Regions from separate parts of the Janthinobacterium kumbetense genome, predicted to be linked through region 2. Evidence: predicted binding sites of a transcription regulator. Region 2 holds the regulator's gene; each other region holds the start of a gene.
What was found. The regulator HrcA, encoded in region 2, represses chaperone genes, less so after heat shock. The targets are predictions, from matches to a motif close to TTAGCACTCNNNNNNNNNGAGTGCTAA.
Positions count from the first base shown of each region.

Region 1: the regulator HrcA is predicted to act here: its motif matches at 2,479-2,505, upstream of rpoH (RNA polymerase sigma factor RpoH).
Region 3: the regulator HrcA is predicted to act here: its motif matches at 2,040-2,066, upstream of groES (co-chaperone GroES).

Region 1 covers NZ_JAMQGR010000008.1:196,871-201,024, reverse strand. Annotated here, with positions in the region: gene ftsY (signal recognition particle-docking protein FtsY) at 1-589, shown strand, start outside; gene NCG91_RS21130 (cell division ATP-binding protein FtsE) at 598-1,335, shown strand; gene ftsX (permease-like cell division protein FtsX) at 1,332-2,252, shown strand; gene rpoH (RNA polymerase sigma factor RpoH) at 2,670-3,563, shown strand; gene NCG91_RS21115 (hypothetical protein) at 3,654-3,920, opposite strand; gene NCG91_RS21110 (hypothetical protein) at 4,099-4,154, shown strand, end outside.
Region 2 covers NZ_JAMQGR010000010.1:29,034-33,187, forward strand. Annotated here, with positions in the region: gene dapB (4-hydroxy-tetrahydrodipicolinate reductase) at 1-531, opposite strand, end outside; gene NCG91_RS22620 (outer membrane protein assembly factor BamE) at 551-1,180, opposite strand; gene fur (ferric iron uptake transcriptional regulator) at 1,377-1,808, shown strand; gene hrcA (heat-inducible transcriptional repressor HrcA) at 1,860-2,876, opposite strand; gene NCG91_RS22635 (HAD family hydrolase) at 2,979-3,704, opposite strand; gene NCG91_RS22640 (hypothetical protein) at 3,950-4,154, shown strand, end outside.
Region 3 covers NZ_JAMQGR010000006.1:144,604-148,757, reverse strand. Annotated here, with positions in the region: RNA gene ssrS (6S RNA) at 75-252, opposite strand; gene NCG91_RS17725 (cell division protein ZapA) at 307-618, opposite strand; gene NCG91_RS17720 (DUF904 domain-containing protein) at 618-908, opposite strand; gene NCG91_RS17715 (hypothetical protein) at 1,038-1,784, opposite strand; gene groES (co-chaperone GroES) at 2,309-2,599, shown strand; gene groL (chaperonin GroEL) at 2,650-4,154, shown strand, end outside.

The DNA of each region.
Region 1 (4,154 bases), on a different contig from region 2:
TTCCGGCGTGAATGGCGCCGGCAAGACGACCACCATCGGCAAGCTGGCCAAGCACATGCAGTCGAATAACCAGTCCGTGCTGCTGGCTGCGGGCGACACCTTCCGCGCCGCCGCGCGCGAGCAGCTGATGGTCTGGGGCGAACGCAACAACGTCACCGTGATTTCGCAGGAATCGGGCGATCCGGCCGCCGTGGCCTACGACTCCGTGCAATCGGCGAAGGCGCGCGGCATCGACGTGGTCATGGTCGACACGGCGGGCCGCTTGCCGACGCAGTTGCACCTGATGGAAGAATTGAAGAAAATCAAGCGCGTGATCGGCAAGGGCATGGATGGCGCGCCGCATGAAACCCTGCTTGTGATCGACGGCAACACGGGCCAGAATGCCCTCACGCAAGTGAAGGCCTTCGACGATGCCCTGCAGCTGAGCGGCCTGGTGATTACCAAGCTGGACGGTACCGCCAAGGGCGGCGTGCTGGCGGCGATCGCCCGCGTGCGTCCCGTGCCCGTGTATTTCATCGGCATCGGTGAGAAAATTGAAGACTTGCAGCCTTTCGTGGCTGCCGAATTTGTCGAAGCGCTGCTAGGATAAGCCTATACATGATTGAATTTCAGCACGTCTCCAAGCAATACTCCGCCGACGCCGTGGCGCTCAGCGACATTTCCCTCAATATTGCCAAAGGCGAGCTGGTGTTTTTAGCGGGCCCGTCCGGCGCCGGCAAATCCACCTTGCTGAAAATGATCGCCGCCATGGAACGCCCCACGTCGGGCAAGCTGATCGTCAATGGCCAGGACATGGCGAAGATCAAGCCGGCCGGCGTGCCCTTCCTGCGCCGCAACATGGGCCTGATCTTCCAGCAGCAAAAATTGCTCAACGACCGCTCCATCCTGGCCAACGTCATGCTGCCGCTGCTCGTCGTCGGCGCCCACAAGACGGCGGCCGAACAGCGCGCGCGCGCCGCGCTCGATAAAGTCGGCCTGCTGGACCGCGCCATGGCGCGTCCCCTGTCGCTGTCGGGCGGCGAGCAGCAGCGCGTATCGATCGCGCGCGCCATCGTCAACCGGCCGCAGATCATCCTGGCCGACGAACCGACGGCCAACCTGGACCGCGCCAGCGCCAACAAGGTGCTCGACGCCCTGAAAGCATTCCACTCCGTGGGCGTGACTTGCCTCATTTCCAGCCATGACGAACAGATGCTCGACGCCGCCGCCCGCGTGATCCACCTGAAAAACGGCCAGCTGGTGGCCATCGACAAGGCCACGCAGGCGCCCGTGTTCGCGCCGCCCGATCCCGATTTCGCCCCAGGCTTAGATGACGGCGAAGGAGAACAGGCATGAGAGGCTGGTTCCGTCAACATCGCTTCGCCCTCGGTTCGGCGCTGATCCACTTGCGCAAGTCGCCGGGCGGCTTCCTATTGAACGTGCTCGTCGTCGCCATCGCCCTGTCGCTGCCGTTCGCCGGCTTGACCATGCTCGACAATGTCCGCCCCATGTCGGAACAGATGTCGGTCGACCCGGAAATCAGCGTCTTCCTGAAGATCGACACGCCGCGCGAGCAAGCCGTGGGCCTGGCCGGCGCCATGCGCAAGATTGTCGGCGAGCAAAAGGCGAAGATCGTCTTCATCCCGCGCGAACAGGCGCTGGACTCGCTGAAAAACAAAAATGGCCTGGCCGACGTGCTGAGTACCCTGGGCGACAATCCCCTGCCCGACAGCTATGTGCTGAAACTCGACGCCTTCAGCAGCGCCAGCGAAGCGCAGGATGTCGATGCGGTGGCGGAACAGCTGCGCCACTTGCCCGGCGTGGAGTCGGCGCAAGTCGATTCGGCCTGGGTCAAGCGCCTGGCGGCCCTGCTGGGCGTGCTGCGCCTGGTGCTGCTGCTGCTGGCCATTACCCTGGGCGTGGCCGTGATCGCCGTCGTCTTCAATACCATCCGCCTGCAAGTGATGCAGCAGCGCGATGAAATCAGCATCTCGAAATTGATCGGCGCGACGGACACCTTCATCCACCGCCCCTTCTATTACACGGGCGCCCTGCTGGGCCTGTGCGCCGGCGCGCTGGCGCTGGGCGCCGTGGCGCTGGCCTTGCAGCCGCTGAACACGGCGATTGCCGAGTTTGCCCGCCTGTATGCGTCCGAATTCCAGCTGGTGCCGCTGGCGCCGCTACCGATGGCCGGCTTGCTGGCCGTCAGCGCCGGCCTGGGCCTGATCGGCGCCTTCCTGTGCGTGCAGCGCCACCTGGCGCGCCTGAACTGACCTTCTTTCCCATGGCGGCGCCTTCGGTGCCGCCATGCACCCTCTCCATACTGCTGTTATCTTGATATTAAGCAAGTATTCTTAAGGTTCGCTTCAGCCAGAGGCCGTAGACTGGCTACGTTGTCGTGAAGCGGCCTGCAGCACTGTTCAGATCGCTATTCAGACATATTTATCAGGCATTCATTCGCCATAGCATTTAGGCTATCAGATCGATTAAATGTGCTGATTGGCACTCTCAAGCAGAGAGTGCTAATATAGGGACATACCAACAGCAGAACCGCCATGGACGCCAGATCAAGATGGTGCCGCGATCTGCAAAGTGCAAGACCGAATACGCAAAAACGACGATACAAGCTGCCACGTCGCGTGACGTGGCCAACTGGAACAAAGCAAGACTACGAGGGAGAAAACATGACTATGATGTCCGCAACGTCCGCATTGGTTCCGACCAAAAGTAATGCGCTGGGCCTCGGGTTCACTGGCAATCTGGGCAATATCGACGCCTATATTTCGGCCGTGAACCGCCTGCCCATGTTGACCCACGACGAAGAAATTTCGCTGGCGACACGCCTGCGCGAAAAAAATGACCTGGCCGCCGCGCAAGAACTGGTGCTGTCGCACCTGCGCCTGGTGGTCTCGATTGCCCGCGGCTACCTGGGCTATGGCTTGCCGCACGCCGACCTGATTCAGGAAGGTAATATCGGCTTGATGAAAGCCGTGAAACGTTTCGATCCGGACCAGGGCGTGCGCCTGGTGTCGTACGCCATGCATTGGGTGAAAGCCGAGATGCATGAGTACATCCTGAAAAACTGGCGCCTGGTCAAGGTCGCGACGACGAAGGCGCAGCGCAAGCTGTTCTTCAACTTGCGCAGCCACAAGACGGGCCTGGATGCGATGACGCCGAAGCAGATCGATGCGCTGGCCAAGCTGCTCGACGTGAAACGCGAAGAAGTGATCGAGATGGAAACGCGTTTGAGCGGCCGCGACATTGCGCTGGAATCGCCGACCGACGATGAAGACGACAAGTTTTCGCCGATCGCCTACCTGTCGTCGGAGCAAAGCGAGCCGACCAAGGTGCTGGAAGCGGAACAAGTGACGCGCCTGCAATCGGAAGGCCTGGAAACGGCCCTGTCCAAGCTGGACGCCCGTTCGCGCCGCATCATCGAAGCGCGCTGGCTGGCCAACGACGACGGTTCCGGCGCCACCCTGCACGCGCTGGCGGAAGAGTTCGGCGTATCGGCCGAGCGCATCCGCCAGATCGAAGTGGCGGCGCTGAAAAAAATGAAGGGCGCGCTGGCGGCCTACGTGTAATCGCAAGCAATGCCGCAATGTAAAAGGCGCCGCAAGGCGCCTTTTAGTTTTACAACTTGATGTTTATCAACAGATAAACATGGCAGCCCGTTAAGCTGCAGCCAGGCCCTTGCTGATCAATTCAGCAACGACTTCATTCAGATCCGCGCCGCGCTCCTTGGCCAGGGTCTGCAATTGCAAGACCAGATCGCTGTTCAGCTTGACGGCGAATGGCACCAGGCCCAGGGCCTGGTCGCGCTTGCGCTGTTCGCGGCGGTCGACGACCACCGCTTCCTTACCGAATGCACCGGCGCCGGGAACATTCATCTTTCCCATCAGTTTCTTGGCATCGCTTTTGGCCAGGTCGGTTTTTTTCATGGTTGTTTCCTGATTTTCAAAACAGCCATTCTACGCAGTAATCGGCGCGCCGCGTGGCTCGCGCCTCAATTCATCGGCAGCACGCCAATAGTGCGCCGGAAAAATATCATTTTGTTACTATCATTTTATCCCACGCGTGAACAAGCACGCCGGGGACGCACCACCTGAAAGGAAAAACATGTCTACTCTGAACCGCTCTTACCGCACCGTGCTGCTTCCCCTGTTCTTCGCCTG
Region 2 (4,154 bases):
ACCGGCCACCACTTCACCCATTTGCAGGGCCGTGCCCGACGGCGCATCGACCTTGAAGCGGTGATGGGCTTCGATAATTTCAATGTCGTAGCCTTCGGACAGGCTTTTCGCGGCCAGTTCCAGCAATTTCATGGTGACATTCACGCCCACGCTCATGTTCGGCGCGAACATGATGGCCGTCTTTTCGGCGGCGGCGGCAATGGCGGCCTTGCCAGCGTCATCGAAACCGGTGGTGCCGATGATCATCTTGATGCCGTGCTCGGCGCAATACGCCAGGTGCTGCAAAGTGCCTTCCGGACGCGTGAAATCGATCAGGAAGTCGGCGTTCGCCAGGCCCTTCGCCAGGTCGGACTGCGTCAACACGCCGGCAGGCTTGCCGAGGAAGGCGGCCGCATCCTGTCCGATCGACGGCGAACTGGCACGGTCGAGCGCGCCGGCCAGCACGGCGTCGGGCGCATTGCTGACCGCTTCGATCAGGATATGGCCCATGCGGCCGCTGGCGCCAGCGATGGCAATTTTCAGTTCAGTCATTTTATTCTCTTACAGCAACTTATTTGGTGGGTTCGGCAGCAGGTGCAGGTGCAGGCTCGGCGGCAGGTGCAGGCGTCACTTCCGGCTTGCTCACAGGAATGGCAGGGGCGGCATCGGCCGGCACGGGCACGGCGCTCGGCGCCACGGGCGACGGCACGGCGGCGGCTGGCGCATCGGCCTTGGCGACCTTGGCGAACGGCGACGGGCCGGCGATGCGGTCGATGTATTCTTTCTCCGTCGGCAAGTTACCGCCTTCGAAACGTTCAACCTTGCCATCCTTGCCGAAGTACACGACCACGCGGCTGCTGGTGGTTTCGCCACTGCCCCGTGCCAGGCGGAATGGATAATCCCAGCGGTCGGCATGGAAGATATCGGTCAGCAGCGAGGTGCCGAGGACGAAACGCACCTGGTCGCGCGTCATGCCCACTTTCAACTGGGCCAGCATCTCTTCGGAGACAAAGTTGCCTTGTTGAATGTCAGGACGGTAGGGCGAGAAAAACCACATGAATTTTTGCAGCGGCGTAATGGTGGTCGTTTGTGCGCCCTGTTCGGGAACCAGTTCCTTGCCTTCTTTTTGAGCAGCTGCCGGCTTTTCGCCCAGGATGCCACGGTTGGCGCAGCCGGACATGGCCAGCGCGACACAGACCATGCCTGCCAAGACTGGTGCTCGAAATGGAATACGGTGCCAGAGAGATGGCAATACAGCCGGTGTTACGCGCATAAATGACCTCAATTGGATGAACAAAACGCCAGGAGTGACCGGCCCGCCAAAAAAAAGCATATTTTGGCACTCCCCGACAAAACGCTATATGATAAAGCACCTGACCCACATACGAGCAACAAACATGAGTAACAATCCTAGTGATCTCAAGGCAAGCGGCCTGAAAGCCACCCTGCCACGGCTGAAGATACTCGATATCTTCCAGAGTAGCCCGGTACGCCACCTGACCGCGGAAGACGTCTACAAGATTCTGCTGGCCGACAATATGGATGTCGGTTTGGCAACTGTCTACCGCGTCCTCACGCAATTCGAACAGGCCGGCTTGCTCAATCGCAACCATTTTGAAACCGGCAAGGCGATTTTCGAGCTCAACGAAGGCTCCCACCATGACCACCTGGTGTGCCTCGACTGTGGCCGGGTCGAAGAATTCTTCGACGAAGACATCGAAGTACGCCAGCAAAAAGTGGCCGAAGAACGCGGCTTCAAGATCGCCGAACACGCTTTGGCCATCTACGGCAACTGCATCAAGACGGCTTGCCCGCACAAAACAGCCTGACCCAAGCCGGCCGTTTCCGCAAGGGAACGGCCGGCGCGCCAGGCAGTACGATCAATGATGGCTCAGTGCGCTTGACAGCAGCTTGGCCGTGATATCGACGATCGGGATGACGCGCTCGTAAGCCATGCGCGTCGGCCCGATCACTCCCAACGTTCCCACGATCTTGCCGTTGACTTCATACGGCGCCGTCACCACGCTCATCTCATCCATCGGCACCAGGTTCGATTCGCCGCCGATAAAAATCTGCACGCCCGTCGCCTTGCTCGACACGTCGAGCAGCTGCATCAAGCCCGTTTTTTGCTCGAACATGTCGAACATCTGGCGCAGCGAATGCATGTTCGACGACAGATCGCTCACGCTGAGCAAGTTGCGCTCGCCGGAAATCACCATGTCGTCGCTATGGTCGGCCATCGCTTCGCTGCCCGCTTCCACGGCCGCCTGCATCAAACTGCCCATATCGTCGCGCAACTGGCGCAATTCGCCCTGCAGGCGCACGCGCACGGCATCGAAGGACAGGCCGCCATAATTCTGATTGATGTAATTGGCCGATTGCACCAGTTGCGCCGGCGTATAGTCGGCCTCCGTCAGCAATAAACGGTTCTGCACGTCGCCGCCGGGCGCAACGATGACGAGCAGGATGCGTTTTTCCGACAGGCGCAGGAATTCGATTTGCTGGAACACGGATTCGCGGCGCGGACTGAGCACGACGCCGGCAAACTGCGACAGCGACGACAGCATCTGCGCCGCGTTGGCGATGGTTTTTTGCGGTTGCGGCGTCTGCAGGCGCATGCGCGATTCCACCAGGTGCTCGTCCAGGTGCCGCACGGTCAGCAAGGTGTCGACAAAGATGCGGTAGCCGCGCGGCGTGGGGATGCGTCCGGCCGAGGTGTGCGGACTGGACACATAACCGAGCTCTTCCAGGTCGGCCATGATGTTGCGGATCGTGGCCGGCGACAGGTCCAGGCCGGAAATTTTCGACAAGGCGCGCGAACCGACCGGCAGGCCGTCGGCGATATATCGCTCGACCAGGGCTTTCAGCAGTGTTTGGGCACGTGTATCGAGTTGCATGGTGTTTTATTTAGGCAAGTATTTTGTTAAGCAAGCGGCAACGAAAGCGGCCGAACGTGCGTCAACAGCGCCTATTATGCACGTTCGCCCGGCCTGCGGCGATCAATCTTCCAGTTGCCCTTGCAGCCACAGCAACAATTCATCAAAGTTGGCGCAGATGGCGTCGGGCTGCACGCCGGCCGCCAGGTGCGCATCGCTGCCCTTGCGGTTCATCCAGACGGCGCGCATGCCCGCCCCCTGCGCTCCCGTCACGTCGAAATACAGGTCGTCGCCGACATACACGGCTTCATGGGGCGCGACGTCCAGCGCGGCGCAAGCTGCCAGGAAGATGCTGGCGTCGGGCTTGGCCACGCCAAAATCGCTGGCGGCGATCGATACCTTGAAATGCTGCGCCAGGCCGATAATGTCAAGGTCCGCATTGCCATTCGAGATCGAACCGACCAGCATGCGCTGGCGCATCCAGGCCAGGCCCGGCAAGACGTCGTCATACGGCTGGACGCGGTTGCGCGCGGCCAGGAATTGCAGGATGGCGCCGTCGACCAGGGCGGGATCCTCGCCGGCAGCCTCGAAGGCGGCCAGCAAGCCCGCGCGGCGCAACTCGATCAGGTTGCCATGGAAATGCGGTTGTTCCTTGAGCATGGCCAGGCGGTGCTGGCGCAGCACCTCGATGGAAAACTGCCGCGCCACCTTGGGCGCATGCGTGGCCAGCCAGTCGTGCAGCAGGGTTTCCGCGGCGGCGATCACGGGCGCGATGGGCCACAAGGTATCGTCGAGGTCGAACAGGATGGCCTTGGGCGGCACGGCGGGTTTTACGGGGGCAAGGGACATGGGACTCACAATGGGATGCTGCGTCACGCTGCGCAGGATGCGTCTATTGTCGCACCGATCGACGCCGCCGGCATGGCTGCGCCCCCGTGAAATGGGGCCGGGCCAGCGCTTCCCGGCGAAAAATTGTTACAGGGTGATACAAGGCAAGGTCATCCAGCTTGCCAGATAGACTAAAATAGGCGCCATTCCAATGCGGCGCCAGCGTCCGCGTTGCGCTACCCAACTTAATTCGTTTTGGAGAATGTATGAAAAATTTGTACCTGCGCTCGATGCTGGCGGCGGCTTGCGCCGTCACCCTGGCAGCCTGCGGCGGCAGCGGCGGCAACCTGTATCTGCAAGTCTCAGTCAGCGGCCTGGCCAAGGATGGCCTGATTCTCCTGAATGACGGGGAACGCTTGCCGGTTCCTGTGGGCCAGGGCACCGTCGTCTTCACCAAGCTGGTCAAGAACG
Region 3 (4,154 bases), on a different contig from region 2:
ACTCCCTATCAAAAGCAACAGGCGTAAAAAAACGGCTGAGCATGATGCTGCAACCGTTTTCTTGGTACTGCAAATTGGGCCCCGCCTGTGCCGCTATGCCGGCATCCCGAACCAAACGGTTCAAGGTGGTCACGTTAGTTCAATTTCGGGTTCGTCGAACGAGCGACGCTCACTCCCATCAAACAAAATTCGCAACCGATGCGCATAAATGGTTCAAGGAATATATGGCAATCGCGAACACCGCAGGGTAGACCCAAGTTTACTCCTTTGATCGCGCATCGCAAAGACAAATCGTCGCGTACGCGCTTAAAAAAGGTTTTCCTGGGGCGTCAGAGCACTATCCAATACCGTGTGCATGGCCGAGATTTTCTGCTTCACTTCCAGTATCGTCAATTCCGACAGCGGACCTTGCGGCGACTTCACGGACAGGAATTCCGCGGCCACGCCCAGGGCGGCCAGCACGGCGATGCGGTCGTTGCCCTTGACCTTGCCCGCGTCGCGGATGGCTTTCATTTTGCTATCGAGATAGATCGCCGCTTCGCGCAGCGCGCGCTCTTCGCCGTCGCGGCACACCATGCTGTAGGACTGGCCCATGATATTGACATCGACACGCGGCATTACGCTTCCTTCTCGTTCTCGGCAATGTAGGCGCCCGCTTCCGAAGCGGCTTGCTCCAGGCCAGCTTGCACCAGTTCGGGAATTTTTTCCAGCAACGCTTCCACCCGCTCCTGCGCCTCGCGCATGCGTTGCACGTACAGGGCGTTGTCGGCGGCCAGCGCGGCATTGTCCTTGCGCAATTGCGCGTTTTCACGGCGCAGCGCATGGGTCATTTCGGCCAGCAGGCCTATTTTGTCGGATAATTCGTTGAATTCGGAAATCATCCCGCCACTATAGGGCGGACGCTCCATGGGCGTCAATCGAATCACGCCGCTGTCACACATATTTACATCAATGCAGGGCAGTTGGCGGACAATACACGCTTTTTCCGGCGCTTTTCGCCATCTGCACGCATCCGCCAGCGCCGCGATGGCAGCGTTTTACTCGTCGACGTAATCGGGTTCGATATCAAGTCCGCCATAGCGGTTTTCGCAAGAGCGGCGCGTCAGCGTCTGTTGTCCACTCTTGCCGTCAAGCACCATCGTCAAGTCGCGGCAAGTACTGCGGTAGCTGCCAGGTTTGGCGTCCGTTCCCGAGGGCGTCAGGCGCACTGCCAGCGGCACCGCATTGCCCAGGCCCTTGTTGCTCCACTGGCGCGTCTTGCCATCCTCTTCATCCTTCAAGGTGCGCACGGCAGCCGTCAGCAAGGCTTTCTGTTCCTTCGCATTCAGCTTGGCGATGGTCACGTCGGACAGGAATGGCGGATACACGACGGGCGCCGGATCCTTGCCCTGCACATCCCAGTTGCCGCTGTTCTGCGAACAGGTGCGGCGGCTCAGGTCCTGCGACTTGCCAGCCGCCGTGACGACGAATTTCAGGTCGCGGCAGACGTGCGCCTTCAGGCTGTGTTCCGTCATGCCGGAGTTGCTGAAGTTATACGTGACTTTCACCAGCACGCCGCGGTCGCCGCCGTTGTCCCACACATGGGCTTCCTGGTCGTCGTCATCCTTGTTCAAGTCGTTGAACAAGTCATTGAGCAGCATGTTCTTTTCCAGCGGGGTCAGGGCCGCCACGGTGATTTCATCGACGATGGTGGGCGTTTGCGCGGCGGCATTGCCCAGGCAGGCGAAGCCGATGACGGTGACGCCCAGCAGGCGCAGGGCGGGACGGGAAAGCGGGAATGGCATGGTGTTCTTTCTGGCGCGAGCGGTGATATGTGGCGATATTGATATGCAATTGCAATCATCTTATCAAATTTCATAGTCAAACTCTGTTTCCTGTGCGTACAGGAACACCCCCTCTCCGAACGACATGCTAGAGTCGCGCCTGTTGCTGACGCCCGGGAACGAGGCTTGTGCTGGCGCAAACCCTGTGTAGATGCAGGCTCTGCTCAGCATCTATCTATATGTTCCCCTTGAATAAGCCCCCTACCGTCCCTATAATTAGCACTCGTTAGTAGAGAGTGCTAACAAACTCTTTCGTAGCAATCCTCAGGACATGATGGTGCATGCCGGACAACAGCAGGGAACGCTACGCGGCGGGCGACGCCGCGATGCCACCACTGCCCAGCGCCGGCACGCACTCGATGACATGGGGTTTGCTTGACCGTTGCGGGCTGCTTTCAACGGCGGTCACTGAAAGCAGGCCTGGCGCTGCGCCAGGCATGTATTCATTTAGCAACACCTATCCATTGAACTTTAAGGAGTTTTGTATGAATCTGCGCCCATTGAACGATCGCGTCATCGTCAAACGCCTCGACCAGGAAACCAAAACTGCGTCCGGCCTCATCATTCCTGATGCAGCTGCTGAAAAACCGGATCAAGGCGAAGTCCTTGCCGTAGGCAATGGCAAGATTCTCGACGACGGCAAAGTCCGTCCTCTGGATGTCAAAGTGGGCGACCGCGTCCTGTTCGGCAAGTACGCCGGCCAAACCGTCAAAGTTGACGGCGATGAGCTGCTGGTCATGCGCGAAGAAGACATCATGGCGATCGTCGTCAAGTAATTGTTTCCACGTTGTAGACAGATACATCCCGAAACTCAGGAGAATTGAACATGGCAGCTAAAGAAGTAGTATTCGGCGACGCAGCGCGCGCCAAGATGGTCGAAGGCGTCAACATCCTCGCCAACGCAGTCAAAGTAACGCTGGGCCCGAAAGGCCGCAACGTGGTCCTGGAGCGCTCGTTCGGCGCCCCTACCGTCACCAAGGATGGTGTATCGGTAGCGAAAGAAGTTGAACTCAAAGACAAGCTCATGAACATGGGCGCGCAAATGGTCAAGGAAGTTGCTTCCCGCACCAGCGACAACGCCGGCGACGGCACCACCACCGCGACCGTGCTGGCACAAGCCATCGTGCGCGAAGGCATGAAGTTCGTTGCCGCCGGCATGAACCCGATGGACCTGAAGCGCGGTATCGACAAGGCTGTTGCAGCCACCGTCGAAGAACTGGCGAAAATCGCCCGTCCTTGCACCACGACCAAGGAAATCGCCCAAGTTGGCGCGATCTCGGCCAACTCGGACTACTCGATCGGCGAGCGTATCGCTGAAGCGATGGAAAAAGTCGGCAAAGAAGGCGTCATCACCGTAGAAGACGGCAAGTCGCTGAACGACGAGCTGGACATCGTTGAAGGCATGCAGTTCGACCGCGGCTACCTGTCGCCATACTTCATCAACAACCCAGAGAAACAAGTTGCCGTACTGGACAGCCCATTCGTCCTGCTGTGCGACAAGAAAATCTCGAACATCCGTGACCTGCTGCCGGTACTGGAACAAGTCGCAAAAGCTGGCCGTCCACTGCTGATCATCGCGGAAGACATCGAAGGCGAAGCGCTGGCGACCCTGGTTGTGAACAACATCCGCGGCATCCTGAAAACTTGCGCAGTGAAAGCCCCTGGCTTCGGCGACCGCCGCAAGGCCATGCTGGAAGACATCGCTGTCCTGACCGGCGGCCAAGTGATCGCTGAAGAAGTCGGCCTGACCCTGGAAAAAGTGACCCTGGCCGAACTGGGCCAAGCGAAACGCATCGAAGTGGGCAAGGAAAACACCATCGTTATCGATGGCGCCGGCGAAGCTGCCTCGATCGAAGCACGCGTGAAACAAGTACGCGTACAGATCGAAGAAGCGACCTCGGACTACGACCGTGAAAAACTGCAAGAGCGCGTCGCCAAACTGGCTGGCGGCGTTGCCGTGATCAAGGTTGGCGCAGCCACCGAAGTCGAAATGAAAGAGAAAAAAGCCCGCGTTGAAGATGCACTGCACGCAACCCGCGCTGCCGTGGAAGAAGGCATCGTGCCAGGCGGCGGCGTAGCCCTGCTGCGCGCACGCGCCAACATCACGGTCAAGGGCGACAATCCTGATCAAGACGCTGGTATCAAGATCGTCCTGCGCGCAATGGAAGAGCCACTGCGCATGATCGTGCAAAACGCTGGCGAAGAAGCTTCGGTCGTCGTGGCAGCCGTACTGGCTGGCTCGGGCAACTACGGCTACAACGCTGCCAACGGCACGTATGGCGACATGGTTGAAATGGGCGTCCTGGACCCAGCCAAAGTGACCCGTTCGGC